One region of the Streptomyces sp. NPDC048612 genome, then DNA from elsewhere that is predicted to be linked to it. Evidence: riboswitches for the same ligand, from Rfam matches in the RefSeq annotation. Region 1 holds a riboswitch; the other holds the start of a gene.

Region 1 (9,309 bases):
CCAGCTGCCGATGACGACGCCCGGGGACGCGAGCCCGTACGAGCGCAGTGCCAGCGCGGTCAGCGCGGTGGCGTTGAGGGTGCCCAGGCCCGCCTGGGCGACCACCAGGACGGGGGCCTCCGCCAGCCGCGCGGCGTCCGCGAGGGTGTGCCCCGCCGCGTCGAAGCGGACCAGCAGCCCGCCCGCCCCCTCGACCAGCACCAGGTCGTGGGAGGCGGCCAGTTCGGCGGCGGCCTCGGCGATCTCCCGGGGACCCACCGGCGGCAGACCGGCCCGCTGTGCGGCCGTCGCGGGCGCCAACGGTTCCGGGTAGCGGGCGAGTTCGACGCCGGTGACCGGTCCGGCCAGCCGCTCGACCTCCGCCACGTCACCCGCCTCGTGGGCCGTGACACCGGTCTGGGCCGGTTTGAGCACGGCCACCGAACGGCCCCGGGCGAGCGCCGCCGCGGCGATCGCGGCCGTGGTCACGGTCTTGCCGATCTCCGTGCCCGTGCCCGTCACGAACAGCACCGACATGGTGTGCCTCCGACTCTGCGCGGCCGAACCCGCGCGATGACTGTGATGCGTGCTGTGTGCGCGGTGCCGGTCGGCACCGATACCGGCGAGGGGGCGGCGGGGCGCGGTCAACCGGCCGCCGCCACCCCTGTGCTCAGCCCTCGCGCGCCGCCGCGCACACCGCGGCGCAGATCCGTGCCACATCCTCGTCGCCGGTGATGTACGGCGGCATGGTGTAGATCAGGTCCCGGAACGGACGCAGCCACACGCCCTCCCGGACCGCGGCCCGGGTCGCGGCAGCCATGTCCACCTCGTGGTCGAGCTGGACGACACCGATCGCGCCGAGGACCCGTACCTCGCGTACCCCGGTGACGTCCCGGGCCGGCGCCAGCCCCTCCCGCAGCCCGGCCTCGATCCGCTTGACCTCCTGTGCCCAGTCCTGGGACAGCAGCAGTTCGATCGAGGCGTCGGCGACGGCGGCGGCCAGCGGGTTGCCCATGAAGGTGGGGCCGTGTGCCAGCACCGGCAGCGCGCCGCGGGAGATCCCGTCCGCCACGGCCGCCGTGCACAAGGTCGCCGCCAGCGTGAGATAGCCCCCGGTCAGCGCCTTGCCGAGGCACATCACATCGGGTGCGACTCCCGCGTGTCCGGCCGCGAAGAGGGCGCCCGTCCGGCCGAAGCCGGTGGCGATCTCGTCGAAGACGAGCAGCACGTCATGGGCGTCGCAGGCCTCCCGCAGCACCCGCAGATAGCCGGGGGAGTGGAACGCCATCCCGCCCGCGCCCTGCACCACGGGCTCCACGATCACCGCCGCCAGCTCGTCGGCGTGCCGCGCGATCAGCTCGTGCAGCTGTGCCGCGTACGCCTCGTCCGGCTCCGCGTCGAAGCCGGCCGGCGGGGTGTCGGCGAAGAGCTGCCGCGGCAGCACCCCCTGCCACAGCTCGTGCATCCCGCCGTCGGGATCGCACACCGACATCGGCTGCCAGGTGTCGCCGTGGTAGCCACCCCGCCAGGTCAGCAGCCGCTGTTTGCGCGGCTTCCCGAGCGAGCGCCAGTACTGCAGGCACATCTTCACGGCGACCTCGACCGACACCGAACCGGAGTCGGCGAGGAAGACGTGCTCCAGCGGCTCCGGGGTGATGTCGACCAGCCGCTTCGCCAGCCGGACGGCGGGCTCGTGGGTGAGCCCGCCGAACATCACATGGCTCATCCGCTCCAGCTGGCCCCGCGCGGCCTCATTGAGCACCGGGTGGTTGTAGCCGTGCACCGCCGACCACCAGGACGACATGCCGTCCACCAACTCGTCCCGGCCCTCGACCGGTTCGGCCAGCCGCAGCCGGACCCCGGAGGCCGACTCCACCAGCAGCGGTGCGGCCTTGCCGGGCATCGGCCCGTACGGATGCCACACATGCTGCCGGTCGAGCGCGAGCAGTTCGCCCGGGGTGAGCGGCTCAGGCATTGGGCGGCAGGTCGGTGCCGGCACCGCGGCGGCGCACCGAGACCAGGTCGCGGCGGGTGTCGTCGGACGGTGCCGGAACGGTGGCGGCGGGCTCCCCGGCGTCCTCGGACCCGCAGGGGCCGTCGCCGCAGCCCTGCCTGCGGTGCTCGGGCAGGGTCGTGGTGTCCGTGCCCTCGACCTCGAAGCCGGCATCCGTGATCATCGCGAGGTCGTCCTTGCCGGCCTGGCCCTCACTGGTCAGGTAGTCGCCGAGGAAGATGGAGTTGACCAGATGCAGGGCGAGCGGCTGCAGGCTGCGCAGATGGACCTCGCGGCCGCCGGCCAGCCGTACCTCGATGTCCGGGCAGACGAACCGCACCATCGCCAGGATGCGCAGCGCGCGCTGCGGGGTGAGGTTCCACTCCTTGGCGAGCGGGGTGCCCTCGAACGGGATCAGGAAGTTGACCGGCACGGAGTCCGGGTCCAGCTCACGCAGTGCGAAGACCACGTCGACGAGGTCGCCGTCGCTCTCGCCCATCCCGGCGATCAGCCCGGAACAGGCGGACATCCCGGCCGCCTGGGCCTGCTGGACGGTGGACACCCGGTCCGAGAAGTCGTGCGTGGTGCAGATGTCGCCGTAAGTGGCTTCCGAGGTGTTGAGGTTGTGGTTGTACGCATCGGCGCCCGCCTCGCGCAGCCGCCCGGCCTGGCCGTCGGAGAGCAGACCGAGGCAGGCGCAGACCTCCACGCCCTCGTTCTGCTCCTTGATGGCGGCGATGGTCTCCGAGACGCGGTCCACGTCCTTGTCCGTGGGGCCCCGGCCACTGGCCACCAGGCAGACCCGCTTGGCGCCGCCGGCCACCCCGGCGGCCGCCGCCTTGGAGGCGTCGTCCGGCTTGAGCCAGGTGTACTTGAGGATCTCGGCCTTCGACCCCAGCCGCTGGGAGCAGTACGAGCAGTCCTCGGGGCACAGGCCCGACTTGAGGTTGACGAGATAGTTGAGTTTGACCCGCCGCCCGAACCACTGGCGGCGTACCTTCCCGGCCGCGGCCACGACATCGAGCAGTTCGTCATCGGAGGTCGCCAGCACGGCCAGCGCCTCTTCGCGGGTCGGCAACTGGCGCCGCAGTCCCTTGTCCACCAGTGTGTTCAGCAGGTCCATGGCGTTGATCCTGGCGTACGCCACCGCCCCCGGCCAAGGAGGATTCCCACAATGCCGCTGGATCGAGGTGTGTGTATCACCACACTGTGGCCGTGCGGAACGACCGCTAACGTCTATCGACAGCCCACAATCGAGGCCGAAGGACGAAGGACGCCGATGCCGCAGGACTCCGCCCCGTCGCTGCTCCACGACACCCCGCCGGCGCCCCCCGCCGAGACCGCCGCAACGGCCTCCCGGCCGGCGTCCGGCGCGGCCTTCGACTGGATCGACACCGCCCGCGCCGCACGCCATCGTGCCGGTCTCGCCCGCACCCTGCGCCCCCGCCCCGCCGACTCCCCGCTGCTCGATCTGGCCAGCAACGACTATCTCGGACTCGCCCGGCACCCCGAGGTCACCCGTGGCGCGGCCGCCGCCGCGCACCGCTGGGGCGCCGGCGCGACCGGCTCCCGCCTGGTCACCGGCAGCACCGAGCTGCACGCCCGGCTGGAGGAGGAACTCGCCGCGTTCTGCGGCTTCGAGGCCGCCCTGGTGCTCTCGTCCGGCTACGCCGCGAACCTCGCCGCCGTCACCGCGCTCACCGCCCCCGGCGCCCTGATCGTCTCCGACGCGGGCAACCACGCCTCCCTGATCGACGGCTGCCGGCTCTCCCGGGCCCGTACCGAAGTGGCCCGGCACGCCGACCCCGAGGCCGTACGCGCCGCGCTGACCGGCCACGACGGCCGGGCGCTCGCCGTCACCGACTCGGTGTTCTCGGTCGACGGCGACGCCGCGCCGCTGCCCGCCCTCGCCGCGGCCTGCCGGGCGGCGGGCGCCGGGCTGCTGGTCGATGACGCGCACGGCCTGGGTGTCCTCGGCGACGGGGGTCGCGGTGCGCTGTGGGCCGCCGGCCTCGCCGGTGACGGCGATGTGGTGACCACGGTGACGCTCTCCAAGTCGCTCGGTTCCCAGGGCGGTGCGGTGCTCGGCCCGGCCCGGGTCATCGAGCATCTGGTCAACACCGCCCGGTCGTTCATCTTCGACACCGGCCTCGCCCCGGCGGCGGTGGGCGGTGCCCTGACCGCGCTGCGGCTGCTGCGCCGCGAACCGCAGCGTGCCGCCCGGGCCGGACAGGTCGCCCGGGAGCTGCACGACCGGCTCACCGCGGCCGGCCTCGCCGCGGTCCGGCCGGACGCCGCGGTGGTCTCGGTCCGCGCCCCCTCACCGGAGTCGGCGGTCCGCTGGGCCGCCGACTGCCGCGCTGCCGGACTCGCGGTCGGCTGCTTCCGGCCGCCGTCCGTGCCCGACGGGATCTCCCGGCTGCGGCTGACCGCCCGCGCGGACCTGACGGACGCCCAGCTCGACACGGCGGTCGGCACGATCGTGGCCACGGCACCGGCGACCTGACGCATCCGGCGCTCCGGCCGACGCGTACGACGCTCCCGCCGGGCCGACGGCCGCCCTCGCGGCGGTACCCGCGGGCGGCGGAATCCGGCGCGACGGGCCGCCCAAACGGGCTCGCGCGCCGCAGAGTTCACCGCAACGAGCGATAGAACTCCGTATATGTGGGTGGATCGGCTATCCCCTCCGCGGCAGGGGTGGCAGTCTGGCGCCCAGCAGATGGCCGAGGCCGCACCGGTGTCCGGAGCGGCGTCCCGGCTGCCCGGTCAACGGACCGGAGCCGGGCCTCGGAGGAAAAGGACGGCGCCTCGATGGCAGACCACCATGAATCCTCACTGACTCTGCCGAGCGCCCCCGCCTCGGTCCGCACCGCCCGCAGCCACGCCCTCGCCGTACTCACCGAGTGGGGCCTGCCCGCCGAGTCAGGCCTCGCCGACTCCGTCCGTCTGATCATCTCCGAACTCGCGACCAACGCCATCGTGCACACCTCAGGACGGTCGCCCGACTTCACCGTCGAACTGCGGCTGGAGCGCGACGAGCAGCTGCGGGTCGGCATCACCGACAGCCATCCCCGCCGTCCGCGCCGGCTGCCCGCCGCCGTCCAGCAGGACAACGGCCGGGGCCTGGTCATCATCCGCTCGCTCGCCGCGGAAGCCGGCGGCCGCTTCTCCGTCGTACCCACCGCGTCCGGCGGAAAGACAGTCTGGATCACCCTGCCGTGGCAGGCCGCGGTCCGCTGAGGCCGCCGTCCGCCGAGGGCGACTGCCGCGCCGGCGTCCCGCCGTCGGCTACGGCGCGGGGGAGTGGCGGGCGAAGGCTCCGCGCAGCAGCGCCCGCAGGGTGTCCGCGGCCGGGGTGCCGCCACCGGGGCGGTAGGCCACCGAGATCCGGCGGCGCAGCTCCGGCGGGTCCAGTCCCCGGACACCCAGCGGGGACACCGAGCCCTCCGCCACCATCTCCGGCACCACCGCCACCCCGAGGCCCGCGCTCACCAGCGCACACACCACCGCGTAGCTCGGCGACTCACAGCGCACCGCCACACTCGCCCCGGCGGCCGCCAGCGCCGCCTCCACCGCACGCCGGTTGGGGTTGGCCGGTGCCATGCTGACCACCGGCTGACCGGCCAGCTCGGCGAGCGGCAGGCGTCCGGCGCCCGCCGACAGGGCATGGCCCGGCGCGGTGACCAGCACCAGTTCCTCGGTCAGCAGCGGTTCGAGACGCACGCCCTCCGGCGTGGGCATCGCCTCGCCCGGCACATACTCGTGCGTCAGCGCCAGATCGACCTCGCCCAGCGCCACCGCCGCGCTGGCCTGCGGAGGGACGTACTCCGTGACACTCAGCTCCACGTCGGGGTGCGCCCGCCGGAACGCGCCGAGCGCGGGCGGCAGCAGATGTGTCCCGGCGGTCATGAACGTGCCCACCCGCAGCCGGCCGCCGGACAGTCCCGTGAGCCGGGACAGCTCGTGCCGCGCCTGGTCCAGCTCGTCGAGCACCCGCCGGGCCCGGACGAGGAGCAGCTCACCGGCCGCCGTCAGCCGTGCCCCGCGGTGGTGGCGCACCAGCAGTGCGGTCCCGGCCTCCCGCTCCAGTTTGGCGAGCTGCTGGGAGAGCGCGGGAGCGGTGTAGCCCAGCCGGCCGGCGGCCCGGGAGATCGAACCGGCCTCGGCCACCGCCACCAGGGCGGCCAGCCGCGTGGGGTCGTACATAAGAACCTCTTTAGGCGGCCGAAGAAGATTGCCACTCCCCATTAAAGGCCCTGACCAGCGAAGCTGCTCTCATGGACGGACAACTGATCGCCTTCACCGGAGTCGCCGCCGGCATGGTCGCCATGCCGGGAGCGGACTTCGCCGTCGTGGTGCGCAATGCGCTGGACTCGCGCCGGGCGGGGGTGGCGACCGCCGTCGGAGTCGCGGGCGGGCTGCTGGTGCACACCGCACTGGCGGTGGGCGGGCTCGCGGCGGTGCTGGTCGCCGTGCCCGCGCTCTTCGGGGCGGTCCAACTCCTGGGCGGGCTCTATCTGTTGTACCTCGGCGTCGGCGCGCTGATCGCGGTCGTCCGGAGCGGGCGGGCGCCCGGGGACGCCGCGACCGGCCCGGCCGCCCCGCCGGCCGACGAGCCGCCCGCTGTCCTGGGCACCGCGCGGAGCCTGCGCCAGGGCTTCCTGACCAACGCCCTCAACCCCAAGGCGCCGGTCCTCTTCCTCAGCCTGCTCCCGCAGTTCGTCCCGGCCGGTGAGCCCGCGCTGCCCCGGACGCTGCTGCTCGCGACGATGGTCGTCGTCATGGCGCTGGTGTGGTTCCCCGCCGTCGCGCTGCTGGTCGACCGGCTGGGGAGCTGGCTGCGCCGCCCCCGGGTCACCCGGGCGCTGGAGGCCGTCACCGGAGCGCTGCTCACGGGGCTGGGCGGCATCCTGCTCGTCGAGCTCGTCCTGGCCTGACCGACGGGCACCGGTCCGCGCGGCCACGGGTCAATCGCGGCTGCCGTACGGGACCATCAGCGTCGGCGGTGGTCCATGCCCGTACGCCGTCGCGGTGCCGCAGTGCCCTGGTGATCCGCGGGTGGCCGCGGTCCACCCTCTCCACCAGCTGCAACGGCGCAGGACCGGGGAGGGGTTCGGCGACGGTCAGCATGTCGAGGGCGCCGGGGGCCGCCCGGTCCCGCACCCACGCGGGCGCCACGTCCGCGAACACCACGGCATGGCAGGTGAAGGACACTACTCCGGCGTCCCGCGGTGACGGCGGGGGCAGCACCGTCACCGATCCGTCCGCGGGCGGGAAGCGTCCACGCGCCGCGGCCGTCAGAAGTGTGCTCAGTGGCGACGTCACCCCGCCAAGTCAGCCGAGCCCACTGTCAATTGATCACATGTAAGACGGCCTGCGGATCAGCCCACGCGCCCGTACGAGACCGTGCGGCTCCAGATCCGCTCCAGCCGCACCACGCTCCCGGCCTTGGGCGCGTGCCACATCCGGCCCCGGCCCGCGTAGATGCCGACGTGGTAAATGCCGCCCGCGGAACGGAAGAAGACCAGGTCGCCGCGGCGGCGCAGGGAGGCCGGGATGTGCAGGGTGCGGCCGTACTGGGCGGCGGCGGTGCGGGGCAGGGCCCGGCCGGCCCGCCGGAACGAGTACAGCGTCAGCCCCGAACAGTCGAAGGCGTGCGGCCCTTGGGCGCCGTACCGGTAGGGAGCCCCGCTCTTGGAGGCCGCGACCCGCAGCGCGTGGGCGGACACGGACGTGGCTTCGGCGTTCCCGGCCGCTCCTGGGGCGAGGGTTGTCCCGCCCAGGGTGGCCAGCGTCAGAGCGGTGACGGTGCCGGCACGTGCCAGCAGATTCGGCGTCTGCATGCGCACAGTCATGCGCAAACCCTTCGTCAGCCGCCTGCGAAGGAAGACCTGTCGGGTTCGGGCAGGCGAAGATGCCCGGCCATGCGTACGGCTTCACCCCAAGGAGCCCGGCCGTAAGGCCCGGACCCCGTCGTGCTCGGGTCCTCCGCTCCCGCCGGTCCACCACGTCGACCTGACATCCGGGACGGCGGCGGGATTAGGCGCCCGTCCGGACCGCCCCGTCGCTGTGGCGGGGTCTTGCCGTCGAAGGGATCGTCACGCACCCGGCACCCGAATTCCGAGCTGAAAATGCCGTATGTGAGATGGGTCACATTTCGCCTGAATGGTTAGATTTGTTCCCTCAAGTGCCGTGGCGCGGGGTGTCGCACTCCCTGGACCAGCGGCGAAACATCAAAGGTCCCAGGAATTGTGTTCGCCCCGCGCAATTCGTCGCCTCCTCACATCGGGCCCGGACGCTACGCCGTATGCGCAGCCCGGTACGCGTGTCGGGTCAGTGGTCGGCGGGTGGCGGCACCGTCACCAGTCCGGCCCGGCGTTCGCCGTCCAGTACGCGCAGCGCGCGGGCCAAGGTCTCGCCGTGCAGCTCCTTTTCACCCCGCTGGTGCATCAGCGTCAACGCGTCGCGCAGGCCGGCGGCCTTGGTGACCAGCGCCTGGGCGGCCCGAAGTCCGGTGTACGTGCCGCCGCCGCGGGCCGGGTTGATCCTGCCCAGCAGGTCGAGCACCTCCAGATAGTGGTCGATCAGTTCACCCTCGGCGCGCGTCAGGGCAGGCAGCGGTGGCAGTTCCGGCGGCAGCATCCGGGCTCACCGTGCCCCGAGTTGGGGAACGGACTGCTTGCGCCCCTGGGTGAGCCCGTCGATCAGCCCGTACTCCTGGGCGGCCCGGGCGTCGAAGATCTTGTCGCGCTCGATGTCGGCGGCGATCCGTTCCCGGGGCTGCCCGGTGTGCTCCGCCAGCATGCGCTCCAGCATGTCGCGGGTGCGCAGCAGCTCCTCCGCCTCGATCTGCAGATCGGTGGCCTGTCCCTGGACGGGCTCACTGAGCGACGGCTGGTGGATCAGGATGCGGGCGCCGGGCAGGGCCAGCCGTTTGCCGGGGGTGCCGGCGGCCAGCAGCACCGCGGCGGCGGAGGCGGCCTGCCCCAGGCAGATGGTCTGCACGTCGCACGACACGAAGCGCATCGTGTCGTAGATGGCGGTCATCGCCGTGAACGAGCCGCCGGGGGAGTTGATGTAGAGCGAGATGTCCTGCTCGGGTGCGGTGTGTTCGAGGTGGATGAACTGCGCCATCACATCGTTGGCCGACGCGTCGTCGACCGGGGTGCCCAGGAAGATGATGCGCTCGCTGAGCAGCTTGGAATAGGGGTCCATGGTGCGCGTCCCCTGGGACGTGCGCTCGGTGAACTCCGGAAGGACATGGCGGGCCGTCGGTCGCAGCATGCGTGCTCCTCTCTCTGTAGAAAATGTACAGGATGTACATCCAGTTAGAATGG
Region 2 (21,736 bases), on a different contig from region 1:
AGGGGAGTTCGGTGACGACCAGGCCCTTGCGGCGGGCGGTGACGTTCTCCACCGTGACCGTCGCGCGGATCTTGAACGTGCCACGGCCCTTCTCGTACGCGTCCCGTACGCCGCCGAGACCCACGATCCGGCCGCCCGTCGGCAGATCGGGACCCGGCACGAAGCGCATCAGCGTGTCGAGATCGGCGTTGGGGTGCTTGATCAGATGGCGGGCCGCGGCGATGACCTCGCCGAGGTTGTGCGGCGGCATGTTCGTCGCCATACCGACGGCGATACCGGAGGCGCCGTTGACGAGAAGGTTTGGATACGCGGCGGGGAGGGCGACCGGTTCCTGCTCCTGGCCGTCGTAGTTCGGCGCGAAGTCGACGGTCTCCTCGTCGATGGACTCCGTCATCAGGGATGTCGCGGAGGCCATCCGGCACTCGGTGTACCGCATCGCGGCGGGCGGGTCGTCATTGCCCAGGGAGCCGAAGTTGCCGTGGCCGTCCACCAGGGGCAGCCGCATGGAGAACGGCTGTGCCATGCGCACCAGGGCGTCGTAGATCGACGCGTCGCCGTGCGGGTGGAGCTTACCCATCACCTCGCCGACGACGCGGGCGCACTTGACGTAGCCGCGCTCGGGGCGCAGCCCCATCTCGTTCATCTGGTACAGGATGCGGCGGTGCACGGGCTTGAGGCCGTCGCGGGCGTCCGGCAGGGCGCGCGAGTAGATGACCGAATACGCGTACTCGAGGAAGGAACCCTGCATCTCGTCGACGACGTCGATGTCGAGGATCCTCTCCTCGAAGTCGTCCGGCGGCGGGGTCTTCGTGCTGCGGCGGGCCATCGCGGCTGCGGCTCCTTCTGCTGCGTCTACTGCCGAGGTCGGGGAGGCGACATCGGAACAACGGTCAACCAGTCGGGTCAACCAGCTGGGGATCGACCCGCGAGTATGTCTGAGTCTGACGCGGACCATTGTGGACCGCCGCACTGACAACGCCGACCGCGACTCCCCCTTCGGCTCCCGAGGGGCCGGGTGCGCGTACGTTCGGGCCCTGGTCGGAGGGGAACTTCGCCAGATGCCGACGCGCTTGCATACAGTGACAGAACTTCCTCGCAAGCGGATCGAAGGGACGTACATGCCCATGGGTCACACGGCCACAGAACAAGCCGGCTCCGGCGGCCTGACAGCAACCGAGCACCGGCTGGCCAACGGCCTGCGCGTGGTGCTCTCCGAAGACCACCTGACCCCGGTCGCAGCCGTCTGCCTGTGGTACGACGTCGGCTCCCGCCACGAGGTCAAGGGCCGTACCGGCCTGGCTCACCTCTTCGAGCACCTGATGTTCCAGGGGTCCGCGCAGGTGAAGGGCAACGGCCACTTCGAGCTGGTGCAGGGCGCCGGCGGTTCGCTCAACGGCACCACGAGCTTCGAGCGCACCAACTACTTCGAGACCATGCCCGCCCATGAGCTGGAGCTCGCGCTCTGGCTGGAGGCGGACCGGATGGGCTCGCTGCTGACCGCGCTCGACGAGGACTCCCTGGAGAACCAGCGCGACGTCGTCAAGAACGAGCGCCGCCAGCGCTACGACAACGTCCCCTACGGCACGGCCTTCGAGAAGCTCACGGCCATGGCGTACCCCGAGGGACACCCGTACCACCACACGCCCATCGGGTCGATGGCGGACCTGGACGCGGCCTCCCTGGAGGACGCGCGGGCTTTCTTCCGCACCTACTACGCGCCCAACAACGCCGTCCTGTCGGTCGTCGGCGACATCGACCCCGAGCGGACGCTGGCCTGGATCGAGAAGTACTTCGGTTCGATCCCCTCGCACGACGGCAAGCAGCCGCCGCGCGACGGCACCCTGCCCGACGTCATCGGCGGCGAGCTGCGTGAGGTCGTCGAGGAGGAGGTGCCCTCCCGCGCGCTGATGGCGGCCTACCGCCTGCCGCACGACGGCACCCGTGAGGCGGACGCCGGTGACCTGGCGCTGACCGTCCTGGGCGGCGGCGAGTCCTCCCGCCTGTACAACCGGCTGGTGCGCCGGGACCGCAGCGCCGTCGCGGCCGGCTTCGGCCTGCTGCGGCTGGCCGGCGCCCCCTCGCTGGGCTGGCTGGACGTGAAGACCTCCGGCGGGGTCGAGGTGCCCGCCATCGAGCGCGCGGTCGACGAGGAGCTGGCGCGCTTCGCCGCCGAGGGGCCGACCCCGGAGGAGATGGAGCGGGCGCAGGCCCAGCTGGAGCGCGAGTGGCTGGACCGGCTGGCCACGGTCAGCGGCCGCGCCGACGAACTGTGCCGCTACGCCGTCCTGTTCGGCGACCCGCAGCTCGCGCTGACCGCCGTCCAGCGCGTCCTGGACGTCACCCCCGAGGAGGTGCAGGCCGTCGCCAAGGCCCGGCTGCGCCCCGACAACCGCGCGGTGCTCGTCTACGAGCCCACCGAGCCGACCGACGCCGCCGACGACGAGGAAGGGGAGGCGCACCAGTGAGCGACGCCACCACCCACGCCGATTCTCCCGTGAGCACCATGGACTTCCACCCGCAGCCCCAGGGGGGCGCGCCCAAGCCGTGGGCCTTCCCGGCCCCCGACCGCAGCCAACTGCCCAACGGGCTCACCCTGCTGACCAGCCACCGCCCCGGCCAGCAGGTCGTCGCCGTCGAGATCAACCTCGTCGCGCCGCTGGACGCCGAACCCGAGGGCCTGGACGGCGTCGCCACGATCATGGCGCGTGCGCTGTCCGAGGGCACCGACACCCATGACGCGGAGGAGTTCGCCGCCGAGCTGGAGCGCTGCGGCGCCACCCTGGACGCGCACGCCGACCACCCCGGCGTACGGGTCTCCCTCGAGGTGCCGGCGTCCCGGCTGACCCGTGCGCTCGGTCTGCTCGCCGACGCGCTGCGGGCCCCCGCCTTCCCGGAGAGCGAGGTCGAGCGGCTGGTCCGCAACCGCCTCGACGAGATCCCGCACGAGCTCGCCAACCCGGCCCGCCGTGCCGCGATGGCGCTGTCCAAGGACCTGTTCCCGGCCACCGCCCGCATGTCGCGGCCCCGGCAGGGCACCGAGGAGACCGTCGCCCGTATCGACGCCGCGGCCGTCCGCGCCTTCTACGACGCCCACGTACGGCCCGCCACGGCCACCGCCGTGATCGTCGGTGACTTCACCGGTGTCGACCTCGCCGCGGCGCTCGCCGACACCCTCGGCGCCTGGACCGGCTCCACGGCCGAGCCGCTGAAGGCCGCTCCGATCGTCGCCGACGACACCGGCCGGGTGGTGATCGTCGACCGCCCCGGCGCCGTCCAGACGCAGCTGCTCATCGGCCGTATCGGCGCCGACCGGCACGACCGGGTGTGGCCGGCCCAGGTCCTCGGCACGTACTGCCTGGGCGGCACCCTCACCTCCCGCCTGGACCGCGTGCTGCGGGAGGAGAAGGGCTACACCTACGGGGTGCGCGCCTTCGGCCAGGTGCTCCGCTCCACCGCCCCCTCCTCCCCGGAGGGGTCCACGGGCGCCGCGCTGCTCGCCATCAGCGGCTCGGTCGACACCGGCTCCACCGTCCCGGCGCTCGAGGACCTGTGGAAGGTGCTGCGCACCCTCGCGGCAGAGGGGCTCACGGACGAGGAGCGGGATGTCGCCGTGCAGAACCTCGTCGGGGTCGCGCCGCTGAAGTACGAGACCGCTGCGGCCGTCGCGGGCACCCTCGCCGACCAGGTGGAGCAGCAGCTCCCGGACGACTTCCAGGCGCAGTTGTACGCCCGCCTCGCGGAGACCGGCACGGTCGAGGCCACCGCGGCGGCGGTCAACGCCTTCCCCGTGGACCGGCTGGTGACGGTCCTGGTGGGCGACGCAGCACAGATCGCCGAGCCGGTCAAGGGGCTGGGCATCGGTGAGGTGACCGTCGTAGGCGGCTAGTCCCCGCCGTTGGTCCCCGCCGTGTGACGGAAGGTCACATGTCGACGAGGCGGCTCCCGTGACGCACGAGTGTCACGGGAGCCGCCGTATGTCCGGTTTATCTCCGTCGGTGCTCCCGTTCTTGTGGCATCCCGCACAAAAAACCGGTTCTGTTTGCCGATTGAAAGTTGCCCCGTTTAGCGTCGGTCCGGCTGTTCGTCACAAGTCCGCCACAACAGTGGCACCGGGCAGTCATCGCCGAGTCCCCGTACGGCGCGAGCCAGGGGAGCCGGGGACCCATACGTCCCGTGGGGTGAATCGGGCTCCTCTCCGAGGAGGCCGTAGGAGACCTTCCTGCTCCGAACCCGTCAGCTAACCCGGTAGGCGAGAAGGAGGGAAAGGACAAGCCAGCCCATGGCGTTCATCCGTGCCACCGGGAAGCACCGCCGCACGAGCCGTCCCGTCCGGACGACCCGCAACATCGCCGGCATAGCCACCATCGCGGCCGGCGGTGTGGTTGCCTCCGTGGCCTCGCCGGCGCTGGCCGCGACGGACGAGTCGCGCGTCCACGACACCGGACTCCAGCAGGCCGTCGTGCTGGGTGACGAGCTGGCCAACCGGGTCGCCGCGCAGGCCGACGCGCAGCAGGCCGACGCCGAGGTCGCCGCGGCGAAGGCGAAGGCCGAGGCCGTCGCCAAGCGGCAGGCCGACGAGGCCAAGCGGCGCGCCGAGGCCGCGAAGAAGAAGGCCAAGGCCGCCCACGAGGCCAAGGTGCGGGCGGCCCGCGACGCGGAGCGCAAGCGCCTCAACGCCTTCGTCGCCCCCGTCGGCGACTCCTACGTCTCCACCGCCTACAAGGCGTCCAGCGGCCTGTGGTCCTCCGGCAGCCACACCGGCATCGACTTCCACGCCGCCTCCGGCACCAGCGTCCACGCGGTCGGCTCGGGCACCGTCGTCGAGGCCGGCTGGGGCGGCTCGTACGGCAACAACATCGTGATCAAGATGAACGACGGCACGTACACCCAGTACGGCCACCTGTCGTCGCTCGGTGTCTCGGTCGGCCAGAAGGTCACCCCCGGCGAGCAGATCGGCCTCTCCGGCGCCACCGGCAACGTCACCGGCCCGCACCTGCACTTCGAGGCCCGCACGGGCGCCGACTACGGCTCGGACATCGACCCGGTCGCCTACCTCCGCGGGCACGGCGTCAACGTCTGACCCCCTGCCCCTCCGCTGCCGCGCCCCTACGGGTCCCGCGCCGCACGCCGAGCACCTTTCCCGAGCCCCGGTCCCACGACCGGGGCTCCGGCGTTTCCGGCGCCGGGTGGTCCGTACGGATAGCGCCGGTCGGCCGCGACTTCCGGCCAAATAATATCCATGAATAACCCTGGCCCGTCGGAAAAGCCGTGCCGGTCGAATAGGGTCACGGAAAAGCCGCCGACCGGCGGCGTTTCCAGGGGATTACGGCGGAGGCACGGAAGATGCGAGGCCATATTTCCGCGCATGCGGTGTGCACGGCGATTCGCGACGACATCGTCTCCGGTGCGCTGGCGCCGGGGAGCCGGCTGGTCGAGGAGATCCTGGCGGCCCGTTACGGCGTCTCCAGGGTGCCGGTCCGTGAGGCACTGCGCACCCTCCAGTCCGAGGGCTTCGTCACCACCCGCCACCACGCGGGCGCCTGCGTCGCCGAGCCGACCGAGCAGGAGGCCGCCGATCTCCTCGACATCCGCGCCCTGCTGGAGCCGCTGGGCGCCGCCCGCGCGGCCGCCCGCCGCAGTCCGGCCCACCTCAAGGTGCTCCGCGGCCTGGTGCGGCTCGGCCGCGAGCGGGCCCGCCACGGCACCCCCGCGGATCTGCGCCAACTGGACGGCTGGTTCCACGAGACGCTCGCCCAGGCGACCGGCAGCCCCAGCCTGACGGCGCTGCTGACCCAGCTGCGGCGCAAGATCGAGTGGATGTACACGGTGGAACCGCCGCCCCGGGCCGGCGAGTCCTGGGACGAACACGGCGCGGTGCTGGACGCGGTGGCCCGGGGAGACGCGGAGCGGGCGCGCGCCCTGATGGCGGCTCATGTCGAACGCTCGCTTCCGGTGCACCGGCTGCGGCGCCCCGCCGGGACCGGGGTGAGGGAGACGAAACCGCCCGTCAACACGGCACGCGTCCGCCCTTAACAATCGCCCCGTATACAAAGAATCACAAAGAAGCGCAGGGGTGTGGAACGGGCGGCGGAGGTGTGTGAAGGCGCCTTTCTGCTCCGTGTCGCGGAATTCGATGCCTCTTTGTGCCGGTGCCGTGCGCGCTTATGGGTGTGCGCATTTCCCGGCGGATTCCGGAGGGCGCTCGCCCCGGGAAATTCCGTGTGCCTCTTCGCGGAATGCGCATTTGGCGTCCGTATGCGGGGCGCCTGCACCGACCCGCCGTGAACGGCGGACCGTCGTCCGCCGCGCGCTCCAGGTGCCACCACGCGAAACGGCCCCGCCGTGGCAACCGATCGGTCGCCACGGCGGGGCCGTCGCATGCGGCAGGAGTGCCGCCGGTCTCAGACGGTCTCCGGGAGCTCCTCGAGGCCCTCGGCGACGAGCTTGGCCAGACGGTCGAGCGCCGCCTCGGCGCCCTCGGCGTCGGAGGCCAGCACGATCTCCTCGCCGCCCTGGGCGCCCAGGCCGAGGACCGCGAGCATGGAGGCCGCGTTGACGGGGTTGCCATCGGCCTTGGCGATCGTCATCGGGACGCCCGAGGCGGTGGCCGCACGGACGAAGATCGACGCGGGGCGGGCGTGCAGGCCCTCGGCCCAACCGACATTGACGCGGCGCTCTGCCATGGTGTTGCCCTTCAAAGTCGTGACAGTTGTCTAGACCAGTCTCTCACGCTGCCGGAAGTGGTCCACCGGCGCTTCGGCCCGGCCCGTGCGGCGTGGGGACCCAGGGGAGGCCCGGCAGGTCGTACGTCCTCCGGTGTCCCGGCCGGCCCCGCACCCCGAGCGTACGCGCGCCGGGTCGGTTGTCGGTGGCCGGTCGTACGCTGTCCGCATGCAGACGCCGCCGGAGCACGCGTACCCGACCCACTGGGAAGCCGACGTGGTGCTGCGCGACGGCGGCACGGCACGGATTCGCCCCATCACGCCCGACGACGCCGAGCGGCTGGTCTCCTTCTACGAGCAGGTCTCGGACGAGTCGAAGTACTACCGCTTCTTCGCGCCCTACCCGCGCCTGTCCGCCCGCGATGTGCGCCGCTTCACCCACCACGACTACATCGACCGCGTCGGTCTGGCCGCCACGGTCGGCGGCGAGTTCATCGCCACCGTCCGCTACGACCGGATCGACGACCAGGGCCTGCCCGCCAAGAACCCCGAGGACGACCAGGCCGAGGTCGCCTTCCTGGTCCAGGACGCCCACCAGGGCCGCGGAGTCGCCTCCGCCCTCCTGGAACACATCGCGGCCGTCGCCCGCGAACGGGGCATCCGCCGGTTCGCCGCCGAAGTGCTCCCCGCGAACTCCAAGATGATCAAGGTGTTCACGGACGCCGGCTACACCCACAAGCGCACCTTCGAGGACGGCGTGGTCCGCCTCGAGTTCGACCTGGAGCCGACCGAGCAGTCCATGGCCGTGATGCGCGGCCGTGAGCAGCGCGCCGAGGCCCGCTCCGTACAACGGCTGCTCGCGCCGGGCTCGGTCGCCGTCATCGGCACCGGCCGGACCCCCGGCGGCGTCGGCCGCACCGCCCTGCGCAGCCTCCTGGACTCCGGCTTCACCGGCCGGGTGCACGCCGTCAACCACGCCTTCCCCGAAGACCTGCGGCAGCTGGACCCCGAAGGCGTACCGGCCGTACGCACCCTGCGGGAGATCACCGACCCGGTCGACCTCGCCGTCATCGCCGTCCCCGCGGACCGCGTCCCCGACGCGATCCGCGACTGCGGCGAGCACGGCGTCCAGGGCGTCCTGGTCCTCTCCTCCGGCTACGCCGAAGCGGGCCCGGACGGCAGGGAGCGCCAGCGCGCCCTGCTCCGCCAGGCCCGCTCGTACGGCATGCGGCTGATCGGCCCCAATGCCTTCGGCCTGATCAACACCGCCCCCGGCGTCCGGCTCAACGCCTCCCTGGCCCCGCAGATGCCCGGCGCCGGCCACATCGGACTGTTCACCCAGTCCGGCGCCATCGGCATCGCCCTGCTCAGCGGACTGCACGCACGGGGCCCCGGGGACGGCGGCATCGCCGGCATCTCCGCCTTCGTCTCGGCCGGCAACCGCGCCGACGTCTCCGGCAACGACCTGCTCCAGTACTGGTACGAGGACCCGGACACCGATGTCGTGATCCTCTACCTGGAGTCCATCGGCAACCCCCGCAAGTTCGCCCGGCTCGCCCGCCGCACCGCCGCCGTCAAACCGGTGGTGGTCGCCAAGGGCGCCCGCCACAACGGCACCGCACCGCCCGGCCACGCCGTGCCCACCGTCCGGGTGCCCGACAGCACCGTCGCCGCCCTGATGCGCCAGGCCGGCGTGATCCGCGTCGACACCGTCACCGAACTGATCGACGCCGGGCTGCTGCTGTCCTCCCAGCCGCTGCCGGCCGGCCCGCGGATCGCCATCCTCGGCAACTCCGAGTCGCTGGCGCTGCTGGCCTACGACGCCTGCCTGACCGAGGGGCTGCGCCCGCAGCGCCCCCGGGTCCTGGCCTCCGCCGCGACCCCGGACGACTTCCGGGACGCACTCGCCGAGGCGCTGTCCGCCGACGGCTGCGACGCCGTGGTCGTCACGGCCATCCCGTGGGTGGGGGAGGGGGCCGCCGTCTCCCCGGGCGGCAGCGAGGGCGCCGCACTCGCCGACGCCCTGCGCACTGCGGCGACCGCCCACCCGGAGAAGCCGGTCACGGTCGTCCACCTCGCGATGGACGACTTGGCGGAGAGCCTCGCGGCAGCGGGGCCGGCCCCCGCACGGCCGGACGGGTCCGCGGCCCCCGCCCCGACCGAGCCGCCGCCCCACCCCGTGGACCCGGCCCCGGCGCCCCCACGGACCCCACCCGCCCCGTCCCACCTCCTGCGCCCCCCGGCCCCCACCGGTCCGCCGCCCACCCTCGCCGCCCGCCAGGCGACCCCGGCCCGCGACGCCGAGGCGGACCCCCCGCGCCGCCCCCGCCGTCAGCCCCTCCGCATCCCCGCCTACCCCGCGGCCGAGCGCGCCGTCCGCTCGCTCGCCGAGGCCGTCCGCTACGCCGCCTGGCGCCGGGAGGCCGCCGACCCGGGCCGGGTGCCCGAGTACGACGACATCCAGGAGGCCTCCGCCGGCGCCGACATCGAGCGCCTCCTGGACCGGCTCACCCCCGACGCTCCCACCGGCCGCTCCGTCCCGGTGCCACCCCAGGACGCCGAGGCCCTGCTCGCCCGTTACGGCATCCACACCCGCCCCGTCCTCCCGGCGCCCGACCCGGACACCGCCGTCCGCGCCGCCGCCCGCCTCGGCTACCCGGTCGCCCTCAAGACCACCGCACCCCACCTGCGCCACCGCCCCGACCTCGGCGGCGTCCGCCTGGACATCGCCGGCGAGGCCGAACTCCGCCGCACCTACGCCGAATTGACCGACTACCTCGGCTCCCCGGAGGAACTGCGCCCGGTCGTCCAGTCCATGGTGCCGCGCGGCGTGGACACGGTCGTCCGCGCCGCCATCGACCCCGCCGCCGGCGCCGTCCTCTCCTTCGGCCTGGCCGGGGCGCCCTCCCAGCTGCTCGGCGACATCGCCCACCGCCTCATCCCCGCCACCGACCGCGAGGTCGCCGAGCAGATCCGCTCGATCCGCGCCGCCCCCCTGCTGTTCGGCTGGCGCGGCTCCCAGCCCGTGGACACCGCCGCCCTCGGGGAGCTGCTGCTGCGCGTCTCCCGGCTCGTCGACGACCACCCCGAGGTCGTCGGCGTGGACCTCGAACCGGTCGTCGTCGCCGCCCAGGGCCTCTCCGTCCTGGGCGCCACCGTCCGGCTGGCCCGCCCGCCCGCCACCACCGACCTCGGCCCCCGCCGGCTGCCCGTCTACTGAGGCTCTCGCGGCCCGGTACGCCCCGTAAGATGGACTCCATGGCTAAGACCGGTACGACGACCCAGGGGCTGCGCGCGGCGATCGAGCGCAGCGGTTATTACCCGACGCTCGTGGCCGAGGCGGTGCAGGCCGCGGTCGGCGGTGAGCCGGTGGTGTCGTACCTCGTCCATCAAGAGACGACCTTCGACGCCAACGAGGTCCGCCGCCATGTCACGGTCCTCGTGCTGACCGGCACCCGCTTCATCGTCAGCCACACCGACGAGCAGGCCGCTGACGCCACCTCCCCGTCCCCGTACGCCACCACCTCCACCGAGTCCGTCAAGCTGGGCCGGATCTCCTCCGTGGTGCTCAGCCGGGTGGTCGCCAACCCGGAGTCGTACACCCCGGGCCAGCTGCCCCGCGAGGTGGTGCTGACCATCGGCTGGGGCGCGGTCGCCCGCCTGGACCTGGAGCCCGCCGCCTGCGGCGACCCCAACTGCGAGGCGGACCACGGCTACACGGGCTCCTCCACCGCCGACGACCTCTCGCTGCGCGTCAGCGAGGCCGGCGACGGGCCGGACTCGGTGCGCGAGACGCTCGCCTTCGCCCAGGCGCTCTCCGAGGCCACCGCGGCCACCCCCACCCGCTGATGGTCCACGCCGCCCCCGCCTGGCCGGAACCCGAACCGCTCGACCCGCTCGGCGCCCCGGTACCCCGCTACGGCACCGCCTCCCTCGCCGACCTGCTGCCCACCCTCGCCGCCGGGCTGGGCATACCCGACGTCACCGCTCCCATGGAGCTGGCCCCCGCAGACCGGGCCTGTGTCTTCCTGATCGACGGCCTCGGCTGGGAGCTGCTGCGCGCGCACCCGGAGGAGGCGCCGTTCCTCACCTCGATCCTGGGCACGTCGTTCAACGGCAGCGGCCGCCCCCTCACCGCGGGCTTCCCCTCCACCACCGCCACCTCCCTCGCCTCGGTCGGCACCGGACTGCCGCCGGGCGCCCACGGCCTGCCCGGCTACACCTGCGAGGACCCGGCGACCGGCGCCCTGATGAACCAGCTGCGCTGGTCCCCCTGGACCGACCCCCATGCCTGGCAGCCCTATCCGACGGTCTTCCAGCGCGCGGACGCCGCCGGCATCCACACCTGCCAGGTCTCCGCACCCAACTTCCAGCACACCCCGCTCACCAAGGTCGCCCTCAGCGGCGGCACCTTCCACGGCCGGCTGTCCGGTGAGGAGCGGATGGACCTCGCCGCCGAGCAGCTCGCCGCCGGCGACCGCTCGCTGGTCTACACGTACTACTCCGAGGTCGACGGCAAGGGGCACCGCTACGGCGTCGACTCCGACGCCTGGCGCGGCCAGTTGATGTACGTCGACCGGCTCGCGCAGCGGCTCGCCGAGCAGCTGCCGCCGCGCAGCGCCCTCTATGTCACCGCCGACCACGGCATGATCGACATCCCCTTCGGCCCCGAGTCCCGGATCGACTTCGACGAGGACTGGGAACTGCGCGCCGGCGTACGCCTGTTGGGCGGCGAGGGCCGGGCCCGGCATGTGTACGCCCACCAGGGCGCGGCCGCCGATGTGCTCGCCGTGTGGCGCGAGGTGGTCGGTGAGCAGATGTGGGTGGCGAGCCGCGACGAGGCCATCGCCGCCGGGTGGTTCGGCCCGCACGTCGACGACCGGGTGCGTGCCCGCATCGGCGACGTGGTGGCGGCCGCCCACGACGACATGGTGATCATCGCGACCGAACGGGAGCCCCGGGAGTCGGAGATGGTCGGGATGCACGGCTCCATGACCCCGGTGGAACAGCTGGTGCCGCTTCTGGAAGTCCGCACCTGACCTGTACGGTCACCAGCCCGCACGCACTCCCCCCCCACGAGCCCGAAAGGCCCGCACCTTCCCATGCCCGAGCTGGTGTTCTTCTCCGGAACGATGGACTGTGGCAAGTCGACACTGGCTCTGCAGATCGAGCACAACCGCTCCGCCCGCGGACTGCAGGGAATGATCTACAGCCGCAACGACCGGGCCGGACACGGCAAGCTCTCCTCCCGTCTCGGGCTGGTCACCGAGGCCGTCGAGGCGGCGGACGGCATGGACTTCTACGCACATGTCGTCGGCCGTCTCTCCTCCGGCGGCCGGATCGACTACGTCATCGCCGACGAGGCGCAGTTCCTCGCCCCCGAACAGATCGACCAGCTCGCCCGCGTCGTCGACGACCTCGAACTGGACGTCTTCGCGTTCGGCATCACCACCGACTTCCGCAGCAAGCTCTTCCCCGGCTCCCAGCGCCTGGTCGAACTGGCCGACCGGGTCGAGGTGTTGCAGGTCGAGGCGCTGTGCTGGTGCGGCGCCCGCGCCACGCACAACGCCCGCACGGTCGGCAACCGGATGGTCGTCGAGGGCGCCCAGGTCGTGGTCGGCGATGTCGTCGCCGACGCGGACGGCCCCCCGGCCGAGGTCGGCTACGAGGTGCTGTGCCGGCGCCACCACCGCCGCCGCCAGACCTCGGCCTCGGCCCGCGCGGCCGCCCTCTCCCCGGACGTACTGCCGGTCGACAGCGCGCGGTAGGAGCGCATCGCCTGGCCCGCACCGCCGCACGGGCGAGGCATATCTGCCGCCACGGTGGCGGGACCGGCGCTCAGCTTCGCCGCTGGATGAGCGTGAAGACGGCGCCTTCGCTGTCGGTGACGGTCGCCAGCCGGCCGTGCGCGGAGTCCCGGGCGTCGTCCAGCAGCTGACCGCCCAGCTCGGTCACCCGGCGGGCGGCCGCGTCCGTGTCGGAGACGGCGAAGTACGTCATCCAATGGGAGCCCCGGTCACGCGGCAGCGCGCCGCCCACACCGTGGATACCGGCCACCGGGCGGTCCTTGAGGTGCAGCGTCAGATAGTCCTCGAAGCCGTTGGTGTCGGGGGAACCGTCCGCGGGCAGCGGCTCCGCCTCGTAACCGAAGACATGCTCGTAGAACGGGCTGACGGACTCGGTGTCGCGGGTGACCAGTTCGTTCCACACCGCGGTGCCCGGCTCGCCGGTGAATGCGGTGCCCGTCATCGACCGGCCCTGCCACACCCCGAAGATCGCTCCCTGCGGGTCGGACGCGATCGCCATCCGCCCCGTGTCGTCGTCGGCGTCCAGCGGCCCGACGCCCACCGTCCCACCGCAGGAACGGATCTGCTCGGCGGTCACATCCGCGTCGTCGCTGGCCAGATACGTGGTCCAGGAGACCGGGAGGTCACGGTCGGGCACCAGCTCGCCGACCCCGGCGACTTCCCGGCCGTCGAGGAAGGCCCGTGCGTACGGACCGAAGTGCTGCGGCCCCGGGCGGAACTCCCAGCCGAACAGCGCCCCGTAGAACTCCTGCGTCGTGGGCAGGCTGTGGGCCAGAAGGCTCACCCAGCAGGGCGCGCCGGGCATCCGCCGGGTCGCTGCCTCCGTCGTCATGGTCACTCTCTCCTCGGAGCGTCGGGTGCTGACCCGGTGCGGTACGGGCGCGGGTCCCGTGCAGATGCTCGCACCCGGTGACCTGCTGTGCGCCCCGGCCGCGCCGTCCATGGCAGGTTCGCGAGGGAGAATGCCCGTTTTAGGGTTTCCCCATCCGTTCCGGCGGAGGGACGAGAGGGGGTAACTGCGCCATACGGAGGGTGGGCACCCACCTTCTGTACGTAGTCGTTGCTACGCAAGGATGAGTCCCATGAACGCCATCATCACCGCTACCGAACTTGCGAACGAGCTGTCCCGGTCCACCCCTCCGGTGCTCCTGGACGTCCGCTATCAGCTCGGCGGGCCGCCCGGCCGCCCCGAGTACGCGGCGGGTCATGTGCCCGGCGCGGTCTATGTCGACCTCGACAGCGAACTGGCCTCGCCGCCCGGACCGGCAGGCCGTCACCCGCTCCCCGATCTCGATGTCTTCGCCGCGGCCATGCGGGCCGCCGGTGTCCGCGGGGACCGCCCCGTGGTCGTCTACGACGGCGGCCAGGGCTGGGCGGCCGCGCGCGCCTGGTGGCTGCTGCGCTGGACCGGGCACCCCGACGTACGGGTGCTGGACGGCGGTCTCGCCTCCTGGCAGGCGTCCGGCGGCGCCCTGAGCGTCGAGCAACCGACGCCGCCGGCCGGTGACTTCACCCCCCTGCCCGGCGCGCTGCCGCTGCTCACGGCGGACGACGCGGCCGCCCTGGCACGCCGCGGAGTCCTGCTGGACGCGCGGGCCGGCGAGCGCTACCGCGGCGAGGTCGAGCCCCTCGACCGGGTGGCCGGCCACATCCCGGGTGCCGTGTCCGCGCCGACGACCGAGAACGTCGCCGAGGGCGACACCGTCTTCCGCGACGCAGCGGACCTGGCCAAGCGGTTCGCCTCGCTGGGCGCCACCCCGGACGTGGAGGTCGGTGTCTACTGCGGTTCCGGCGTCTCCGCCGCCCACCAGGTGCTGGCCCTCGCGGTCGCCGGCATCCCCGCGGCGCTGTACGTCGGTTCCTGGAGCGAATGGTCGTCCGACCCGTCCCGCCCCGTCGCCACCGGCCCGCAGCCCGGCTGAGCCCCCGCCGGGCCCTGTCACGAGCCCGTGTACGACGTCGTCTGCCCGCCCCGGAAGTGCCGGGGCGGGCGGACGACGTCAAGTGCTGGGGGCGGGCGCCCCGTTACTCCGGCTTCTTGCGCCGGGTGCCGAAGACGATCTCGTCCCAACTGGGCACCGCGGCCCGGCGCCCGGGCCGTACGCCGTCGGCCTCGGCCTGCCGGTCCGTCGTCCCGGTCAGCCGGTCACGGTGCCCGGCCACCGCACGCGGCATCAGCACATCGGCGTACGCGGAACCTGCGCCCGCGCTGGCCGCCGGGGCGGGCGGCTCCTCGACCTCGGCCTCGGTCTCCTCGTCGCTCTGCGGCGACTTCGCGCTCTCCGGTACGACCATGTCGCCGCGGAAGCTCGGCACCGCTTCCAGCAGGCTGGTCAGCGAATCCCGCTCCCGCTCACCCGAGGCGGCCTCTTCGAGGACCCGCGGCTCGTCGTCCTCACCACCGGACTGGGCGGCGCGCTCGGGCGACTGCCGGTCCAGGGCGCGGTCCAGCGGCCGGTCGCGCGGCAGCCGCGCGATCCGCGGCACGAACGGGAAGCTCGGCTCAGGCGTGTCGTCGCTCTCGCCGATCAGTGCCCGCGCCTCGTCGTCCACGGCCTGGACGAGCCGGCGCGGCGGGTCGTAGGTCCAGCTCGCCGAGTGCGGCTCGGTCGCGACGCGGTAGACCAGCAGCACCTCCCAGGTGCCGTCGTCCCGGCGCCAGGAGTCCCACTGGACGCTCTCCTTGTCGGCGCCGCGCAGCAGCAGCCGCTCCGCGACGGCCTCTCCGAGCTGCGGGCCGGTGTTCTCGCCGGGGCGCCGTACCGGGGTCTTGCGGGCCCGCTCGGCCATGAACGCGCGCTCGGCGAGCACCGGGCCCTCGAAGCGGCGCACCCGGTCGACGGGGATGCCGGCGAGCTGAGCGACCTCTTCCGCTGAGGCACCTGCTCTTATACGCGCCTGGATGTCCCGCGGGCGCAGATGGCTCTCGACCTCGATCTCGATCTGGCCCAGGCGCGCACGGTCGTTGCGGACGGCGGCGCGCAGCCGTTCGTCGATCGGAAGCGTGTACTCGGTGCTGTCCGCAGCTTTGAGCACCAGCCGTGTGCCGTCGTTGGAGACGGCCACGACACGCAGTTCGGGCATGGGGACCTCCCGGGTGGTGCCTGCCGACGTCACGTGCGTCGCTGCTTCCGCTAGTCGAGTGTGGCCTGCCCGGGTGCAGCCTGCCACAACATTGCCGAGTTGCCCGGCGTGTCGGGGCTTGGCCCTGAAACGCCGTTATGACACGGTTACCTGTTCGCCACGCTCAGTGACCGTGTCGCCTGTCCTGTCGCCGTGCCCCGTGCCGAGCGGCGGCGCCCCGGGTGAGTGCCGCCTTCAGGGCCCCTCCCGCGGGTTCCGGGCAGCCGGACGGGAACCGGGGCCAGGGCTCGCCACAGTACTCCATTTGGACCACTTAGGTGGACCGCCGCGCCGCCGAACTTCTGGGCGGGCAACGGCGTTCGGTCGTCTTGTCGACCTCTCTACCTGGCACGTAGGTGGCGAGTTTCACAGATTCCCCAAAATCGGAACTTTTGGCTCCGCCGAATGGTCACTTCTCCATGCAAGATGGATCGAAGGGGCTATCAAAGGTTGGAGATGGACGAAGAAACCGAAACCGACACGAAGAAGAAGGAGAGGCGGATAGACCTGAGCGTTGCTCAGGTCGCCGGCAGCGCGCTCGCCGCGGCCGTCGCGGCGTATCTCGCGGGCCGGCTCGGCGTCTACGGGACCATCATCGGCGCGGGTCTGGTCAGTGTCGTGGCCACGACCGGCGGCTCGATATTCCACCATCTGTTCCGCCGCACCGGCGAGCAGATCAAGGAGGCCACGGTCTCCACCCGGCCGAAGCCACGCCGCTTCTCCTCCCGCACTCGATCCACCGCACCGCACACCCGGCAGGCCGGCACCACGCTGGTGCTGCCGACCTTCGACAAGCAGGGCACGGAGGACGAGGTCACCTCCGTCGCCGCCAGGGCACCCGGGCGCGACACGGCCCGTACCCAGCTGATCCCGCGGGCCGAGCAGGCCCGCCGCCGCGATCCGGCGAGCGCCCACCCCGAATCCGATGACGCGACGGGGATGCTGCGCACCGGACACGGCGCGATCGGCGCCCCGCGCTCGGCCGACGGCACGGGCCGGGGACGGCCCGCCGACCGGACGCAGCTGGTGCCGCGCCTCGACGCGCGGCCCACGGCGCCGGGCCGGACGGCCGCCCGCCCGGCCGCAGTGCCCGAGGAGATCGGCACCGCGACGTACGGCACCCGCCTGCGCGGCTGGAAGCGGCCGGCGCTCGGGGCGCTCGCCGTCTTCGTGCTCGCCATGGGCGTGGTCACCGTGACGGAGCTGGCCACCGGGCAGACGCCGAGCGGGCAGAAGGGCACCACGCTGAGCAACATCACCCATACCGGTGGTGGGAGCCGGCAGCAGCCCAGTACGCCGCGGTCGCCCGGCTCGGGGTCCGAGGAGGACCGCGGGCGCCACGGCCACAACGGTGAGCCGGACCCGGACCGCGGCACGTCGGACGACCCCGGCACCGGCGAGGGAACGGACGGCGACTCCCCGCCGCCCTCCCCGGACCCGTCCGGCGGCGGCAAGACCTCGCCGGACCCCCACACGTCCCCGTCCCCGGAATCGTCCCCTGGCGAATCCACCGGAGACGGCGGCACCGGCGACGGTGACACGTCGACCGGCGGCCAGGACCAGGGGGACCAGCAGGGTCAGCAGGAATCCGGCAAGGAGACCCCGGCTCCCGAGGCCTCCTGACCCCGGCGGCCGTCCCTCTGGACGGGCCGTCAGGCCGGTGGCCCCGATACGGCCGCGTCCCGGTGCCCCTCCACGGGCGCCGGGACGCGGCCGTCGCCGGTCAGTCCCCCAAGACCCGCCGCAGATACGGATTGGCGAACCGGCGCTCCGGGTCCAGCCGGTCGCGCACCGCGGTGAACTCGCCGAAGCGCGGATAGACCTCGGCGAGCGAGGCGGCGTCGCGGGTGTGCAGCTTCCCCCAGTGCGGACGCCCCTCGTGCGCGGTCATGATCCGCTCGACGGCCGCGAAATACGCCTGGTACGGCGTTCCCCGGTACATGTGCACGGCGAGGTACACGGTGTCCCGGCCCGAGGCGGTCGACAGCGGAATGTCGTCGGCCGGCGCGGTGCGCACCTCCACAGGGAAGCTGACCCTGAAGCCGGAGCGCTCCACCAGCGCCCTCAGCTCTCCCAGCGCCGCGACCGCGGCCGCCCGGGGCAGCGCGTACTCCATCTCCACGAACCGCACCCGCCGCGGCGAGGTGAACACCTTGTAGGGGATGTCGGTGTACGTACGGGCCGACAGTGCGCGGCTGGAGATCCGGGCGATGCCCGGCACGGCGGCCGGCACCGCGCGGCCGGCGGAGCAGGCGAGCCGGAAGACCCCGTTGGACAGCAGCTCGTCCTCGATCCAGCCGCTGACCTTCCCGGGGGGCGCCGCCGGGCCCTGGCTGCGGTTGTTGCGCTTGGTGTTGCAGCTGCCGGTGTGCGGGAACCAGTAGAACTCGAAGTGCTCGTTCTCGGCGACCAGCTCGTCGAACCGGGCCGTCACCTCGTCGAAGGGCATCGGTTCCTCGCGGGCGGTCAGCAGGAACTCCGGCTCCACAGCGAAGGTGAGTTCGCTGATCACGCCGAGCGCGCCGAGGCCCAGCCGCGCCGCGGAGAAGATCTCCTGGCTCTCCCCGGCGGAACAGGTCAGGACCGAGCCGTCGGCGGTGACCATTTCGAGGGCGGTGATCTGGGCGGCGATCGACGCCGAGTCGCGGCCCGTTCCGTGGGTACCGGTCGCGGCCGCCCCGGAGACGGTCTGCTCCATGATGTCGCCCATGTTGGTCAGCGACAGCCCGTGCGCGGCGAGCGTCTCGTTGAGGTGCCTGAGCGGCGTCCCGGCCGCCACCGTCACCGTTCCGGCCGCGCGGTCCACCGCACGGATTCCGGTCAGCCGCTCGGGGCGGATCAGCAGCCCGTCGGTGGCGGCGGCCGGGGTGAAGGAGTGGCCGGTGCCGGCCGCCTTGACGGTCAGCCCGTCCGCGGCGGCGGCGCGGACCGCGGCCGCCAGCTCCTCGGTGCTCGCCGGTGCCACGCTTCGGGCGGGGCGCACGGTGACGTTGCCCGCCCAGTTGCGCCAGGGTCCGGTGGTCGGGGCGCGCCCTCCCGAGCCGCCGGCGGCGTTGCTGACTGCCATGGTGACGTCCCCTCCCTCCGCACGGGCCGGCCGCGTGCGGCCGCCGTTGGTGTGAGCGCATGATGTCAGTCGCCGACGCGACTTCCAGGTGGGGTGACGGGAATCACACGGGCGCGGAAGTGGCCGGAACCGGCCGCCTCCCGGGCATCTCGTACCGTCGGTAACTCCCCGGCGGGCGGCGCCCGTTCGGCATTGCGTACCGGTCCGGGCGGTCCGGGCCGTGCTCAGCCGGGGACGCCCTACGCGACGCTCTCCTCGTCCTGCCGCTCGGCGGCCGCTCCGTCCCGGCCGGGCGGACCGCCGGCCGTGGCCGGGTCCGCCACCGCGGCGGCGGGCCGCGGAAGGAGCCTGCGGTAGCCGGCGAACGCCACCAGTGTGGCGAGCAGACCGGCCGCCGCCGGTACCAGATAGCCCCGGGCGGCACCCGCGGCGTCCACCACCCAGCCGGCCGCCGACGAACCCAGCGCGACACCCACCGCCAGGCCGGTGCTCGTCCAGGTCATGCCCTCGGTCAGCTGGGACCGCGGGACGTGCTCCTCGATCAGCGCCATCGTGGTCACCATCGTCGGGGCGACCGACAGGCCCGCGACGAACAGCGCAACCGCCAGCAGCGGCACCGAACTCACCAGTTGCAGCGGCACCATGCTCACCGCCATCGCGCAGACCCCCACGACCCACCGCCGGGACGGATGCCCCGTGAGCCGCAGCAGCCCGAAGACGGCGCCGGCCAGACAGGAGCCGAGGGCGTAGACCGCCAGCACCAGACTGGCCGCCGCCTTGTGGCCGGCCTCCTCGGCGAAGGCCACGGTCACCACGTCGATCGCCCCGAAGATCGCGCCGGTCGCCACGAACGTCACCACCAGCACCTGGAGCCCCCGTGAGCGCAGCGCCGACCCCCGCGCGTGCTGCTCCCGCGGATGCGGCACCGGCTCCGTCGCCCGCTGCGCCGTCAGCCAGAAGACCCCGGCGGCCAGAAAACCGGCGGCCAGCAGCGGACCGGCCTCCGGGAACCACGCGGTGGACAGCCCGATGGACAGGATCGGCCCGACGATGAAGCACATCTCGTCGACGATCGACTCCCACGAGTACGCGGCGTGCAGCTCACGCGGGGAGCCCCGGTAGATCTCCGCCCAGCGCGCCCGGATCATCGAACCGACGCTCGGCACACACCCCGCACAGGCCGCGAAGACGAACAGGGTCCAGTCCGGCCAGCGTTGCTGTGCGCTCAGCAGCAGACCGGCGACCGCGGTGACCGATACCAGGGTGGCCGGGCGCAGCACCCGGCTCTGGCCGTGCCGGTCCACCAGCCGGGAGATCTGCGGGCCGAGGACCGCGGCGGACAGCGCGAGGGCCGCCGACAGCGCACCCGCCAGCCCGTAACGGCCGGTCAGCTGGGAGACCATCGTGACGATGCCGATGCCCATCATCGACAGGGGCATCCGGCCCAGCAGTCCGGCGGCGGAGAACGACATGGTGCCGGGGCGGCCGAAGATGGCGCGGTAGGGACTGGGCAACGGGGATGCTCCGCCGGTGAGGAACCGAAGATCGGTAAGGGATGTCTGTGGCCGATACAGCTTACGGGCGGTCCACCCCCTGCCGCGTCCGGATTTCCGGACCGTCCCCGCGGCCGACGGCCCCGGCCGGAGCCGGGACCTGCCCTCCGCCCCCGTGGGAAGGGTGGCAGGATCGACGGCATGCCCGAACAGCACGATCCCAGCCCCTATGACGCCCTCCTGCTGCTGTCGTTCGGCGGCCCCGAAGGCCCCGATGACGTCGTCCCGTTCCTGGAGAACGTCACCCGCGGCCGCGGCATCCCCCGCGAGCGCCTCAAGGAGGTGGGGCAGCACTACTTCCTGTTCGGTGGCGTCAGCCCCATCAACGCGCAGAACCGGGAGCTGCTGGACGCGCTGCGCAGCGACTTCGCCGCACACGGTCTGGACCTGCCGGTCTACTGGGGCAACCGCAACTGGGCGCCCTACCTGACCGACACCCTGCGCACCATGGTCCAGGACGGCCACCGCCGCATCGCCGTCCTGGCGACCAGCGCCTACGCCTCGTACTCGGGCTGCCGGCAGTACCGCGAGAACCTCGCCGACGCGCTCGCAGCCCTGCGCGCCGAGGGCCTGCCGGTGCCGCGGGTCGACAAACTGCGGCACTACTTCAACCACCCCGGCTTCGTCCGCCCCATGGTCGACGGGGTGCTGGCCTCCCTCGCCGCCCTGCCCCAGGACGTACGGGACGGCGCCCACCTCGCCTTCACCACCCACTCCATCCCCACCGCCGCCGCCGACACCTCCGGCACCCCCGGCGACCACACCCGGGACGGCGAGGGCGGCGCCTATGTGGCCCAGCACCTGGACGTCGCCCGGGTGATCGCGGACGCCGTCCGCGCGGAGACCGGTGTGGACCACCCCTGGCGGCTCGTCTACCAGTCGCGCAGCGGCGCCCCGCACATCCCCTGGCTGGAGCCGGACATCTGCGACCACCTGGAGGAGCGGCACGCCGCCGGTGCCCCGGCCGTCGTCATGGCCCCCATCGGCTTCGTCTCCGACCACATGGAGGTCAAGTACGACCTCGACACCGAGGCCACCGCCAAGGCCGCCGAACTGGGACTGCCGGTCGCCAGGTCGGCCACCGTGGGCGCCGACCCCCGGTTCGCCGCGGCCGTCCGCGACCTCCTCCTGGAGCGCGCGGCGGCCGAACGGGGCGGCAGTCCGGAACGCTGCGCCCTGGGAGCCCTCGGCGCGAGCCACGACCTGTGCCCGGTCGGCTGCTGCCCCGCGCGGGCGCCGCGCCCGGCCGCCGCCGGCGCCGACTGGCGGGGCCCGGTCGCCGAGGCCCCCGCGTAGCCGTACGCCCGCCCGACCACCGCCCCTCCGAGCAAGGAGCAACGTGCCCGATCCGCAGCACCCCGAAGCCCCGCAGAGCGACCCGGCGCCCACCGAAGCGCTCTACGACGAACTGCTCGACCTGGCCCTGGAGGCCGCCCGCCGCGCCGGGGCACTGCTGCGCGACGGGCGGCCCGCCGACCTCGGTGTGGCCGCCACCAAGTCCAGCCCCATCGACGTCGTCACCGA

What was found. A riboswitch is a leader RNA that binds a small molecule or an ion and turns the genes downstream of it on or off. The one in region 1 is predicted to bind cyclic di-AMP.
Region 2: another riboswitch for cyclic di-AMP. It lies ahead of ACGFN2_RS30060 (M23 family metallopeptidase); the one in region 1 lies ahead of ACGFN2_RS03210 (C40 family peptidase).

The regions. Positions count from the first base shown of each region.
Region 1 is NZ_JBICVV010000001.1:751,309-760,617, forward strand. Features, by position in the region: gene bioD (dethiobiotin synthase) at 1-699, opposite strand, end outside; gene ACGFN2_RS03180 (adenosylmethionine--8-amino-7-oxononanoate transaminase) at 650-1,954, opposite strand; gene bioB (biotin synthase BioB) at 1,947-3,095, opposite strand; gene ACGFN2_RS03190 (8-amino-7-oxononanoate synthase) at 3,252-4,478, shown strand; gene ACGFN2_RS03195 (ATP-binding protein) at 4,784-5,212, shown strand; gene ACGFN2_RS03200 (LysR family transcriptional regulator) at 5,261-6,178, opposite strand; gene ACGFN2_RS03205 (LysE family translocator) at 6,250-6,909, shown strand; gene ACGFN2_RS03210 (C40 family peptidase) at 7,354-7,827, opposite strand; cyclic di-AMP (ydaO/yuaA leader) riboswitch at 7,832-8,028, opposite strand; gene ACGFN2_RS03215 (hypothetical protein) at 8,306-8,614, opposite strand; gene ACGFN2_RS03220 (ATP-dependent Clp protease proteolytic subunit) at 8,621-9,256, opposite strand.
Region 2 is NZ_JBICVV010000025.1:110,502-132,237, forward strand. Features, by position in the region: gene ACGFN2_RS30045 (DNA topoisomerase (ATP-hydrolyzing) subunit A) at 1-826, opposite strand, end outside; gene ACGFN2_RS30050 (M16 family metallopeptidase) at 1,125-2,465, shown strand; gene ACGFN2_RS30055 (pitrilysin family protein) at 2,504-3,886, shown strand; cyclic di-AMP (ydaO/yuaA leader) riboswitch at 4,112-4,267, shown strand; gene ACGFN2_RS30060 (M23 family metallopeptidase) at 4,280-5,080, shown strand; gene ACGFN2_RS30065 (GntR family transcriptional regulator) at 5,344-6,033, shown strand; gene ACGFN2_RS30070 (HPr family phosphocarrier protein) at 6,402-6,683, opposite strand; gene ACGFN2_RS30075 (GNAT family N-acetyltransferase) at 6,892-9,882, shown strand; gene ACGFN2_RS30080 (DUF5998 family protein) at 9,921-10,511, shown strand; gene ACGFN2_RS30085 (nucleotide pyrophosphatase/phosphodiesterase family protein) at 10,511-11,701, shown strand; gene ACGFN2_RS30090 (thymidine kinase) at 11,765-12,430, shown strand; gene ACGFN2_RS30095 (VOC family protein) at 12,501-13,301, opposite strand; gene ACGFN2_RS30100 (sulfurtransferase) at 13,552-14,391, shown strand; gene sepH (septation protein SepH) at 14,495-15,553, opposite strand; gene ACGFN2_RS30110 (hypothetical protein) at 16,049-17,215, shown strand; gene ACGFN2_RS30115 (D-arabinono-1,4-lactone oxidase) at 17,316-18,659, opposite strand; gene ACGFN2_RS30120 (MFS transporter) at 18,899-20,173, opposite strand; gene ACGFN2_RS30125 (ferrochelatase) at 20,354-21,508, shown strand; gene ACGFN2_RS30130 (inositol monophosphatase family protein) at 21,621-21,736, shown strand, end outside.